DNA from 3 places in the Vibrio sp. DW001 genome. Region 1 is predicted to be linked to each of the others. Evidence: riboswitches for the same ligand, from Rfam matches in the RefSeq annotation. Region 1 holds a riboswitch; each other region holds the start of a gene.
What was found. A riboswitch is a leader RNA that binds a small molecule or an ion and turns the genes downstream of it on or off. The one in region 1 is predicted to bind cobalamin.

Region 1 (4,339 bases):
ATGCAGCTAGTATTTGAATAATCATTGGCATTTGTTCCACGGGGAAGAACGTCCCAGAGAGAAACATCATTGGAGTAATAATAAAGGCGTTCATTGAGGCTTGATCTCGATGGTTTTTCATCTTGAGCGCTACAATTAACCCGATAAGTGCAAAAGCCATAAGGTGCAAAAATAGACTCAACATAAACAACATTGAAAACGTTAAGTCGATGCCAGATACCACACAATAAATAGAGACCATGAATACTGGAATCAATCCTTTGGTCATGCCATAAAGCACTTCTCCCACAATAATTTGCCAACGCTGACAAGGCGCCAATAAATACTCTTCAAATATCTTTAAATAAAAGCGACTAATATTGATTTCAGAAGCAATATTATAGCTGTAGTTCATACTCGACATGGCCAGTAAACCTGGTAGCAAGAAAGTGAGGTAATCAACACCATCCACCACGGTTTCTTTCCCTACACCATAACCAAATGCCATCAAATATAAAAAAGGAGGAACTGCCGACGCCAATAAAACACGGACAATTTTTTTTCTGAGAATCATTATTTCTCGATAATAAACGCCAATGACGCCGCTAAACATAGTTATTCAACCTTGTACCAGTGATATGAACAAAGACATCTTCTAATGTGGTTTCTCTTATACTGACGGGTATATTGCCAAGCTTCATTAACCGAGCCTGAGCCTCTTCTCGGTCAGCGAAAAACTCTTGTTCTAATTCTTCTTTTTCAATATCCAGAACGAAGCGGCCAATATGTTTCTTAAGCCCTTGGGAAGTACCCTCTACGACAATTTTGCCTTGGTCGATAAAAATCACTCTGTTTGACAATTTTTCAGCTTCTTCAATATAGTGAGTGGTCAAAAAGATAGTACATGCGCGCTCGCGGTTAATTTTGGTAAGAAAGGACAGCATTTTCCGTCTAGCCAACGGATCGAGACCAACGGTTGGTTCATCTAAAAACAGGATCTTCGGGTTGTGCATTAACGCTCTTACAATGACTAACTTTCTTTTCATACCACCGGACAGTTTGCCCGCAGGTTTGTCTTTGTGCTCAGTTAAACCAGCAAATGCTAAGCTATCTACAATCGCTTGATTCAACTGCTTGCCTTTCATTTTATATAACAAGCCATGTACATAGAGGTTTTCAGCTAGACTAAGTTCTTTATCAAGATTGTTGTGCTGAGGCACAACACCAATCATTTTCTTTAAACTTATCTGACTGGGATCGTATTTCTCACCCTGATACGAAATTTGCCCTGAAGTTGGGGCGATTAACCCAGTTAGCATCTTAATGATGGTCGTTTTTCCAGCGCCATTGGGGCCAAGAAAAGCGCATATCTCACCTCGACGGATAGAAAAATTAACATCGTCTACCGCAGTGCTTTTTTCAAACCGTCGAGTAAGTGATTTTACGTCGATAAGAACCTTGTTATCACGTACATCGCTTTCAAGTTCAAAATCATCAGGAGTTAGTATGTGCACCTCAGCCACCATTTCTGTTTCTCAACCATTAATTCAAAGAGATGCCAGCATCGTTTGCAGCATCCTTTAAATGATTAAGGTAGATGGTTTGAATTGCTTTTTTGCTGCCTAACCCTTCAAAGACGGCAGTAACCTTAATGTTGGCGTTCGAAAGCATGACCTTCCAAGAATCACTTTCATCTCCCGCCATATCATTAGTTGCATGGTCACCTGCCACTACCATCAAAGGTTTTAATGTCACACTATCGACACCGTCTTGCTTTATTTTTTTCAAAATAAAATCAAAGTCGGGGTGCCCTTCTACTACGCCAACATAACTTTTCACTTCTGGGTACATGTCGTTAAGTAACTGACTCAGTTCATAGTAAAGCCCCGTAGAAAGATGGTCATTGCCGTGTCCCATGTAGACGAGCGCGGTACCGTTTTGCTTCGCTAGATTGATATCTTCTCGCAATGCTTTAGCAAGCATCTCCAGATCAAGACGATATTCATACTTGTTTCCCCATGTCCCCATCAGAGGACGACCCAGTGCAATGTTGCTGAACGGACGCCACTTCTTTTTTAATGTTTCTATAGAAGCAAGTGCACCCACATAATTTTGAAGATCGATATATTCCTCACCGTGAGACAAAAGAGTCGTTTGTACAACGATATCTTTATAACCTTCGTTCTGCAGATCCGCTAGCGTACCAAGCACGTTTTTTACATCATACAAATCTTCAGAAATTTCAGAGTGCCGCTCTCGATATTGAGCATCATTTTTACGGGAATGCCATTTTTTACGAATAATATTAGAAGTAAAAGCGAACTTAACAAGCGTATTGGGATAGGCTTCTTCGACTGTCTGTTTTATGGCTATTAATGAGCCAACAGCACTGTCATAGGTTGTACCAAACGCGGCTAAAACAATGGCAGATTTTTGTGGTTCAGAGTCAGCACTGGATACCGTAGAAGAAAAACACAGTAGTACCGTAAGAAATAACAAAATCGTAGGTTTAGCGACTATTTCTATTAAACAATTTGAGAATTTCATTTTCTATTTCCATCTATTTTTCGATTGTGAAATCGAAAAAACTAAATAATTGGCGATAGAGAGGGGAGGGACATTAATTATTTTAGCAATAACTAATAAATATCGAGACACCCGCTCGCATGCTGTTGTATTCCGATAGACAGGTATCCTGGCTTATGGGTCTATGCTACATAGCGCCTTCCCAGATTTCTCCAGTGGTTAATTGCTATTAGCTCGCCAATTACAGTTGCGGGTACAGCCCAAGCTTCTACTTGGTTCCCTTTTAAAGAGTAAATAAATTAACTCTTACCTATTGGAATATATAAGATACTGATTTTTATATAAATTCATCAAATCCGTTCGCGTCCACCCTTATGGGCGCAAAACAGCTAAAGTGCTTGTTTGTATAACGCCATAATTTCTTCAGGGCTTGGTTGTCTTGGGTTTCCAGGTAGACAAGGATCTTGCATCGCTTTATCTATCCAGCCTTCAAAATCGCTTTCCGTCACACCTAATTCAGCAAATCCGCTAGGGATTTTAACGCGTACCGATAACTTACAAATCAGATCAATAGCTAAGTCAGCGGCTTGTTTATCGTTGAGGTCAAAGGTGTTACCGCTCATTGCTTCAGCAACAGCGCGGAAAGGCTCAGGACCCGTTTCGGCGTTAAATTTACTAACAACTGGTAATAAAATTGCGTTACAAACACCGTGAGGTAAGTTATGTGTCGCACCAGGCTGATGGGCCATTGAATGAACCAGTCCTAGACCTGCACTGTTAAAAGCCATCCCTGCAAGAAATTGCGCGCAAGCTAAGTTATCACGCGCTTCGATATCGCTGCCGTTATCAACAGCGGCTGGCAACCATTTAGTAATGAGCCTAATAGCTTCTAGAGCTGTTGGTTTAGTCAGGGTATGAGCACCTGGTGTTACATAGGCTTCAATTGCATGAGTTAAAGCATCCATACCTGTTGCAGCGGTAACACTCGCAGGAAGCCCCGTCATTAGAGTTGGATCATTGACGGCAATATCAGGGATCTGTTTTCCGTCAATGATCACCATTTTGACTTTGTTTTCTTCATCAGTAATAACTGAGTTTGACGTCATCTCAGCTGCAGTACCCGCGGTTGTATTAATGGCGATAAAAAAGGCACCAGGGTTAGTCACTTTACCTACACCATTAAATTTACAAATATCGCCCTCATTGGAGGCAACAACTCGAATGGCTTTAGCACAATCTACTGGGCTACCACCACCGACGGCAATAAAACAATCACACCCTTCAGCTTGGTATTTCTTTAGCCCATTACGTACCAAGGTAACCGTCGGATTTGGTGTTACTTCGTCATAAATAACGTATTCAATAGAAAAGGACGTTAATTCTTGAGTTAACTTATCTAATAAACCCAACTTAATTAGATTTTTATCGGTAACGATGAATACTTTTTTAATCGGTTGTTGGTTTAAAACAGCAACCGCATCTTCAATAGCTCCCACTCCAGCAAAACTCAGCTTTGGTAAATTCAATGCGAAAGACATATTATTCCCCTGTGATTTTAGTATAATATTAAAATTAATTTCAGTATGAAATGATAATAATATTTTGCTAATTTAAATTCTGAGCTGTAATTAAAATTATTATTAGAACGACAATTTTCTCTCATAAGTAGACAACAATTTACCATCCAAAATCAGTTACTAGTCACTACATAAAAAGTAATATAACATAGTATTTCTGTAATAAACTGAACGATATTAATGGCATAAGGCACTCTAAAAAACATGCGCTTATCCATTAAAAAAAATAATACTCTACTGACTAAAAAGGACACCAA
Region 2 (4,339 bases), on a different replicon from region 1:
AGAGAAGTCGCGAGGGAAGCAGGTATTGCGCCAACCTCATTCTATCGTCATTTCAAAGATATGGATGAATTAGGATTAACCTTGGTTGATGAAGGCGGGTTACTCCTAAGGCAACTTATGAGGCAAGCAAGGCAGCGAATTGCCAAAGAAGGCAGTGTTATTCGAACTTCAGTAGAAACCTTTATGGAATTTATTGATAGTAGCCCTAACGTGTTTCGATTGTTATTGCGTGAACGCTCAGGTACATCGGCTGAATTTAGAGCCGCAGTGGCAAGAGAGATGCAACATTTCGTGGCTGAAATGACCGAATATTTGATAAGCACAGGAATGGATAGAGAGGAAGCTTCTATTCAGGCGGAAGCATCGGTGATCTTGGTATTTAGCTCCGGCGCAGAAGCGTTGGATTTAAGTAAAGATGAAAGAGAAGAACTAACTGAAAGGTTAGTGATGCAATTAAGAATGACCGCCAAAGGTGCTTATTGGTACAGAAAAGAGCGAGAAAGACAAAACAATAGGATATAACTATGTCGAATGAATCTAATCCAACGAAAAGTGACTCTGCTAGAAAAACGCTACTTTTAGCGGTAATTGTGGGTATGTGCAGCAATGCATTACTTTCTGTGTTGACGGTAACCGAGGTCGCTTTCTCCATTTTCCCACTGATAGCACTGGTACTATCAGTACAAATGCTTTATCAAAATTATTTACGTAACCCCGTTTCAGAAGAACTCCCATTGGTTGGTTTGGCTTGTTTTTTTGTAGGTGCTTTTGGTTACTCAGCATTTATAAAAGCTCAGTATCCGGGGGCGGGATCGAATTTTTTCGCCATTATAGTAACGTTGTTGTTACTGTTATGGGTAGGGAAAAAACTAGGTTTCATCGCTAAGGGTGAGTAGCTAGTTAGGTATTTAAAAAACGAGCGATATGCTCGTTTTTTAATTTACTTTATTTGCGCCTTTCTAAAAGAACACCAGCTTCCATATGGTGGGTGTAAGGAAATTGGTCAAATAGAGCGAATCTGATAATTTTGTGAGTTGTAGACAATAATTCGAGATTTTCTTTGAGCGTTTCAGGGCTGCAAGAGATATATAAAATTCGTTCATAACCTTGAACCATTCTACAAGTGTCTTCGTCCATGCCAGATCTTGGTGGATCGACAAAAATAGTGTTGCAGTTGTAACTAGTTAGGTCAATATTCGCTTGTTTTAAACGTCGAAACTCCCGTTTACCTTCCATCGCTTCGGTAAACTCCTCAGCGGACATACGGATAATTTGGACATTATCTATCTTATTTGCCGTGATATTGTATTGAGCTGAAACTACTGATGGCATAGCGACTTCGGTTGCGAGTACGCGTTCAAAATTTTGAGCGAGGGCTAATGAAAAGTTACCGTTCCCACAATAGAGCTCTAATAAATCACCACTGCTTTCTTTCGTACAGTCTACCGCCCACTCCAGCATTTTCTGAGCAACAATACCGTTCGGTTGAGTAAAGCTATTTTCTACTTGTTGATAGATATAGGTACGGCCATGAACATTTAATTTTTCAATCACATAATCACGCTCGAGCACTATTTTCATTTTTCTTGCTCGTCCGATAATATTAAGATTGAAGCCTCTATTATTAAGCAATACCCTCAATGCTTTTGCCTCTTCAGTCCATTTATCATCAAGCTGACGGTGATAAAGAAGAGAAATAAGCACTTCGCCATTTAAGGTTGACAGAAAATCAACTTGAAACAGTTTTTTCCGAAGGTCATCGTTGTTTTTGATCGTATCTATAAGGAGTGGCATCAACTCGTTAATTACGTTGCTGGCCGCAGGGAATTGATCAACGCGAATTTTCTCACGAGTTCCTTGATTAAACATTATGTAATAAAGAGCTTCACCTTCGTGCCAAACGCGAAATTCGGCTCTCATACGATAATTTTGCTCAGGAGATTCAAATATTTCCAACTCAGGTACATCATATTCAACAAACATTTCGTTGAGACGATTCGCCTTCTCTTTCAGCTGTTCGTGGTAGCGATTAGAGTTTATTTCCAGGTTTGCCATAGATATGCCTTTAACTTTACACAAGGAGCGCAGATTTTATTCAATCCGGCTTGGTTGTCCAGTACTGATATGAATAAGTTTCATGTAGAAACGTAATTTTTTCCACTAGACAAGAGATATATTGATAATTAGTATCCGTTCCAGAGCTGGTGGCAATTGAAACTATAAATTGCCTGAAATGGGAATCTGGTGAAAATCCAGAACTGACGCGCAGCGGTAAAAGAGAACGAACATCTACGGTGAAAACCACACACTGCTACATCCAATGATGAGTGGGAAGTGAGATGCTAGGCGACCAACTAATATTATCATAGGTCATGCTCCTAAGTCCGAATACCTGCCAGCAAGTAAATGAACTTTCTCATTTGCTAGGACTTACGCGAACAGGATTATTAATGAACAAATCAATAATAGCGGCCGCAGTGGCATCGCTAGTTTCTGCATCACCACTCTCTTTTGCACAATCTTCTTCTGATATCGAAACTGTCGTTGTTACAGCCAACCGTTTTGAACAAGCGGAGAGTTCCGCTCTGGCTTCAATAACGGTTATTGATAGAGAGCGTATAGAAGCGACGCAAGCTACCACTGCTTTAGAGTTACTGAAAAGCGTTCCTGGAATTACGGTTAATACGCTAGGGAACAAAGGCAATGCCTCTTCTATATATATCCGTGGAACGAAATCTAAGCATGCCCTCGTTTTAGTTGATGGCGTTAGAGTTAATTCGCCAACGTTGGGGGGAGCATCCATCGGACTAATCCCCGCTTTTGCTATTCAGAGTATTGAGATAGTGAGAGGCCCACGGGCTTCTGTTTATGGATCTGATGCTATTGGCGGAGTGATTGCGATAAGCACTATATCTTCAGAAGAAACCCATGAGTTGAGAGTAGGTTATGGTAGCGAAGATCATGGCCAAGTTGGTTGGCGGTCATCAGGTAATATTTCAGAAAATACTCAAGGTTCTTTTGTAGTAAACAAAGAACAAAGCGATGGTTACAAAATATATGAATTGGCCGCGGATGGTGAAAAGTTTGGTTATTCAGCCCAAACAGCATTCGGTCATATTAATCACCAACTAAATGATGAATGGTCTTTGATGTTTAGTGGATATGACAAATCGTCAGATTTCGAATACGCAGGTCAATATGACGGTTCGAAAAATCAACAAGATGATGAGTTCTATAGTTTGTCCAGTGGTGTTACATATGAAAAAAAGAATTACCTTTCTAATCTACAGTTTTTTTTAGGTAAGAGTTATCAAGCAACGGGTGATGCTGAAGGACAAAATGCGAAAGGGACAATAACTTCTCGTCGTAATGGTGTTTCCTGGGTAAATACCTATTTGGCTCTTAATAATATCGTTCTTAATGCAGGATTAGATTATTACAAAGAGAGCGCTGATAGAGGAGGCTCAAATACGGATAATTACGAAAAACTAGATAAAGAAAACAAAGCGGCATTCTTGACCTCTAGTTTTGTATTTGATCCACTAAGCTTAGAACTGAGTTTAAGACATGATGATGATAGCGCATTTGGTGGAAAGACAACTTGGAATGCGGCAGCAGGGTATCAAATCTCGAAATCACTTCAAATAGTATCTTCTATTGGTAGTGCATTTAAAGCGCCAACATTTAACGACTTGTATTGGCCTGAATCTGCTTATGATAAAGGTAACCCAAATTTAAAACCGGAAGAGTCGGAGTCCGCGGAGGTTGGTCTTCGAGGCAACTACGAAGTGTTAAACTGGAGCATTACGGCATATAAAACAGAAATCGAAAACCTTATAAATTGGGCTCAAGAGAATGGAAGCGGAAAATGGACACCTTCAAATGTTAATGATGCGACAATAGAAGGCATTGAAGTCGCAATTGATTTCTATACGGGGCCAATCAACCATGAACTTGTTGCTGAATGGATGGATTCAGAAGATAAAAGTACAGGAGATGCATTAGTTCGTATCCCTGAAAATAAATTTGCTTGGAATATGATGTATTTTTATGAAAACTTCGATCTGAGTGTGTCGGCGTTATATACGGGAGAAAGAGCAGACAATTCTGACAAGGAACTTGATGCTTATACTGTTGTTGATTTAGGTATAGGATATTTGGCGACGAGTTCTCTTAAATTAGGATTGCGGGTAAATAATGCTTTTGATACTGATTATGAAACAGGTTATGGGAGTAGTAGTTTCGTGACTGGCGATAATTACTATTACAAAGGACCTGGCCGAACTGCATTTTTTACTGGAACTTATCAGTTCTAAATTGCAAAACGGCTTTATGAAAA
Region 3 (4,339 bases), 190 kb from region 1:
ATAAAATCGCCGGCCTGAATAAACGCCAATTCTGTCAGCTCTGGCCATTGCTTGATCGCCGATTTTTCTGAACGGCTACCCGTGGTTAAGATAACGTGTTCTAAACCATTGCTTTTCGCAACCTGAACCGACTGTCTCACTGACGCCGCATAAGCAGATGTAGAGAATGGCTTTACCGTTCCACGCGTACCCAAAATAGAGATTCCACCAATCAAACCTAGCCTTTCACTGATGGTCTGTTTCGCGGCTTCTACTCCTCCGGGAGCCGAAATAGTAAGTTCAAGCCCAGAATGTGGTTCGCCTAAATCATTATTGTTGTTTGGTGGAAATGTTGACGTTAAATGATCCCACTCTAGCCGCACCATTTCGAGGATATTGGCCCTAGGTATCGGGTTGATAGCAGGTTCACCGACCGGAAGTTCAAGCCCCGGAAGCGTCACAGTCGCGATCCCTTCCCCGCCTTTGAGTTGAATGCCGGGATAGCGACTCCATTTAGCCGTACACTGAATCTCTAGGCCATGGGTACAGTCGGGGTCATCTCCCCCATCTTTAATAATACCGGCAAGTACTTGTTCGGTTTGTCGTTCAACGATTCGTTCTAAACGAACCAGTTGAAATGTCACCAAGTCTCGATTGGGAAGTTGAATGTCTATTTGAGAGAACGGATTATCCGAAATAAGCATCCGAACTGCCGCGCGAGCCGCCGCCGCCGCACAAGCCCCGGTGGTATAGCCCCAGCGCAGCTCTTTATTGCTTTTCGAACGCTTTAATTTACCCACTAACAGAAACTCCGGCACAATCGGGATAGTTATATATAATCAAACATTAAATGCGGCCGAAATCGAAATACAATGACTCTGAGTGATCCCGCCCAGGCTGTTTGATTGTTGGTTATTTAGCAGGTTCTGACTTACGAAGTATATATTCAACCACACGAGATTAGATATTTCGTTCACAGTTGCGGGTACAGTTCAGGGATTTAACCTGATTCACTTTATAAAATAGTACTCAGAAGATATAAACGAGCACTACCTATCACTAAATATTTCCAAAGTCTCTCATACAGCATCGATAATAAAATTGATAAATATCAATTTAGATTAAATGATAAAACCATAACCATGAAAAATATCAGTAATTGATATGAAGAGTTTTTAATCAAAAAATATAACTTACTAATATTATTGAATTAAAATGAGGTATGTGCGCACAGGAAAAATTCTTATAGAAATAATATCTACGATAAACAGTGACGAACCTCTCATAAAGAAGGGTATTACGATTATAAAATCGACGTATGGCCTATTTCTATCCTAAATGGGATGGTATTTACCATAACTGACAATTTTCACACAACGTCATTGTTTAATTTGACACGGTTAAATAGTCGTACGATTCTTTTTCTTTATATGTCACGTAAAAAAACATATCTATATTTGTTGATATTAATCACTATTATAATTGATGTTTTTAAGGCAATATGATTGTCATTCAGGTGTAATATTTATTAAATTGACCTGAACACAGAATAATGGACATCACTCAATGCCCATTATTCTGTGTTTAGGTTAAATAACACTTAAAAGGGAATCAAGTTAGACGCTTGAGCTGTGCCCGCAACTGTAATTGGAGAGTCGGCAGACATTAGTCCACTGGATAATATCCGGGAAGGCGCGCTGCCAGATGTTGACCCAAAAGCCAGGAGACCTGCCTGAATAATGATAAAAGCTCTGAGACTAGAGTTTGTAAAGGCGAGCGGGTTACTCGTGGTTTACTGGCCTATTTATGGCCGGTCCCGATATTCAATCCTGTAAGCCAAAAATAAATGTCACACGAACCCCATCAATAGAATCACCATATGATGGAAAGGACGTTGTACTTAAACTTACGGAATATAAAAATGTTAAATTCTAAATGTTTTAATGGCATGTTTAATATACATAACATACCGCGCAAGGCACTAAAGATCATCTCTATCGGGCTATTGACCACCTTGCCTATTATCCCTGTTACTCACGCTTCGGATTCTCCCGCTAAAACAGAAAAATCTGCTATTGTACTCGCCGCATTTGGTACAAGCTATGACACGGCAATCGGGTCACTTATTGGTATACAAGAACAGGTACAAAACGCCTACCCTGATACTCCCGTCCGATTTGCATTTACCTCGAGTATTATCCGTAAAATCTGGCATAGACGCGCATCGGATGATGAGTATCAAAAAAATCATCCCGAGGTACCACAAGGTTTTTACCAAGTTAAAAACGTACTCGGTACGATGGCTGATCTGCAAAACGAAGGCTATAAGAATATCGTGGTTCAAACGACGCTGTTGTCGCACGGTGAAGAGTTTATCGATCTTAAAGCCACTGTCGACGCTCTGGCTTCCATTCAGACAATAAAAGAGAAATGGAAACCGTTTAATAAAGTCGTTCTTGGCCGCCCATTAATGGGCACATGGGGGTCACACAATCCGTACCGAGAAGACTTAGACCAACTGGCTGAAGCACTCGCTAGCGATGTGAAACGAGCAAAGGAAAACAATACTGCTTTGATCTATATGGGTCATGGCAACGACCATCTTTCTACTGGTCTCTATTATGAATTGCAAGAGGTGATGAATAAACGTTACCCCGACGTAAATATCTATGTTGGCCTAGTGGAAGGTTATCCTAACTTCGATAATATAATGGAGCAGTTAAAACGCGACGCAATACAAAGTGTTGCCGTAAAACCGCTAATGGTCGTGGCTGGAGACCATGCAAGCAACGATATGGCTGGTGATGATGATGACTCATGGAAAGTGATGTTGTCGAAGCAAAACATCAAAGTAACCCCTTTACTCGAGGGACTAGGTAGCAAAGAATCCATTCAAAAGATCTATCTTCAACACCTCGTCGACGCGGCAAAAGACGCCAACATAACGCTACGTTAACACCGTTGATCATACTCATTTAATAGAAAGAGCAGTACAGCCATGATTTCAGACCAACATCACACCGACGACGCTTTCATTGAGGTTAAATCATTGACCCGGTATTTTGGTAAAAGCAAGGCTGTCGATGAGATGAGTTTTTCCCTTCGTTGCGGAGAAGTGTGCGCCTTTCTGGGGCCGAATGGAGCAGGAAAAACCACAACAATCAAAATGATGACTGGGCTGCTCGAACCCGACTCTGGTCAGGTTCTGTATGAGAAGATAGAAAATCGCTCTAACAGACATGAACTGAGGCGATTAATCGGGGTCGTACCTCAACACAATAATGTTGACCGAGAACTAACCTCTGTTGAAAACCTTAAGGTTCACGGCCTATTGTACAAAATGCGCGGCGCTGACCTTACACAGGCTATCGATGAGTGCCTTGAGTTCGCCGGGCTAACAGAGCATAAAGACAAACCCGCCTCAAAACTATCGGGTGGAATGAAGCGAAAACTGGTTATCGCACGCGCATTGATGCACAAGCCGAAAATCTTGTTTTTGGATGAGCCTACAGTGGGTTTAGACCCCCATAGTCGAAGGAAAATGTGGTCTTTTCTCAATAAAATAAACAAAGAACGTAACTGCACTATTTTTCTCACTACTCACTATATCGAGGAAGCAGAACGATTAGCGGATCGCGTTATCTTTATAGATAGCGGGAAAATAATCACACAAGGAACCGCAGAAAACCTCAAGCACAACTTGGGACGCTATGTTCTTGAAATAGAAACCGAGGATTTTCATCAGGAGTTTTTCGATAACCGAGAGCAAGCGTTGGAAAAACTCGCTGATATCTCTCACGAACCTTTGGAAACCCGTTCGAAGAAAACGAGAGTAAGAGAAACCAGCGTCAGAGAAACCACATTGGAAGATGTTTTCCTCCATTTCACTGGAAAAAGGTTAATAAAGAATGCTTGATGGTGTCGTAGGCATTTACTATCGGGAATGCACCGTATTAAAGAAAAAGATTATCCGTGTCATATTGGCAGCAGCGGTTCCTCCGTTCCTATATCTGATGGCATTCGGCTATGGCGTAGGCAAAGGAACCACTATTGAAGGTATCGAATATCTCACATTTTTGTTACCGGGACTTTTAGCGATGTCGAGCATGAACCATAGCTATAATATCGCGAGCGAAATCAATATCAGTCGTTTCTATCTGAAGATATTTGAGGAGTACCTGTTGTCACCTAACCAGCGGTGGCAAATCGTGGCTGGCGAAGTGGCTTATGGCGTCACCAAAGGCATGATTCCCGTCGCTGTCGTGGCAATTTATAGCGTTTTTTGTGGTATCAGTTTACATTTCTCAATTCAGTTTGCCTTGGCATTACTGCTGCATCTGGTTGCCTTTGCGCTTATCGG

Region 2: it holds a riboswitch for cobalamin, as region 1 does, so the genes downstream of both, L3V77_RS16655 (TonB-dependent receptor) here and L3V77_RS22510 (sirohydrochlorin cobaltochelatase) in region 1, are expected to answer to the same signal.
Region 3: it holds a riboswitch for cobalamin, as region 1 does, so the genes downstream of both, L3V77_RS23425 (sirohydrochlorin cobaltochelatase) here and L3V77_RS22510 (sirohydrochlorin cobaltochelatase) in region 1, are expected to answer to the same signal.

Annotation. Positions count from the first base shown of each region.
Region 1 is NZ_CP091976.1:1,147,534-1,151,872, reverse strand. Features, by position in the region: gene L3V77_RS22520 (ABC transporter permease) at 1-592, opposite strand, end outside; gene L3V77_RS22515 (ABC transporter ATP-binding protein) at 585-1,493, opposite strand; gene L3V77_RS22510 (sirohydrochlorin cobaltochelatase) at 1,522-2,526, opposite strand; cobalamin riboswitch at 2,647-2,834, opposite strand; gene fucO (lactaldehyde reductase) at 2,895-4,043, opposite strand.
Region 2 is NZ_CP091975.1:3,642,854-3,647,192, reverse strand. Features, by position in the region: gene fabR (HTH-type transcriptional repressor FabR) at 1-522, shown strand, start outside; gene L3V77_RS16665 (YijD family membrane protein) at 525-896, shown strand; gene trmA (tRNA (uridine(54)-C5)-methyltransferase TrmA) at 946-2,055, opposite strand; cobalamin riboswitch at 2,186-2,415, shown strand; gene L3V77_RS16655 (TonB-dependent receptor) at 2,451-4,316, shown strand.
Region 3 is NZ_CP091976.1:1,339,478-1,343,816, reverse strand. Features, by position in the region: gene L3V77_RS23430 (cobalt-precorrin-5B (C(1))-methyltransferase) at 1-779, opposite strand, end outside; cobalamin riboswitch at 880-1,048, opposite strand; cobalamin riboswitch at 1,549-1,730, shown strand; gene L3V77_RS23425 (sirohydrochlorin cobaltochelatase) at 1,901-2,935, shown strand; gene L3V77_RS23420 (ABC transporter ATP-binding protein) at 2,978-3,895, shown strand; gene L3V77_RS23415 (ABC transporter permease) at 3,888-4,339, shown strand, end outside.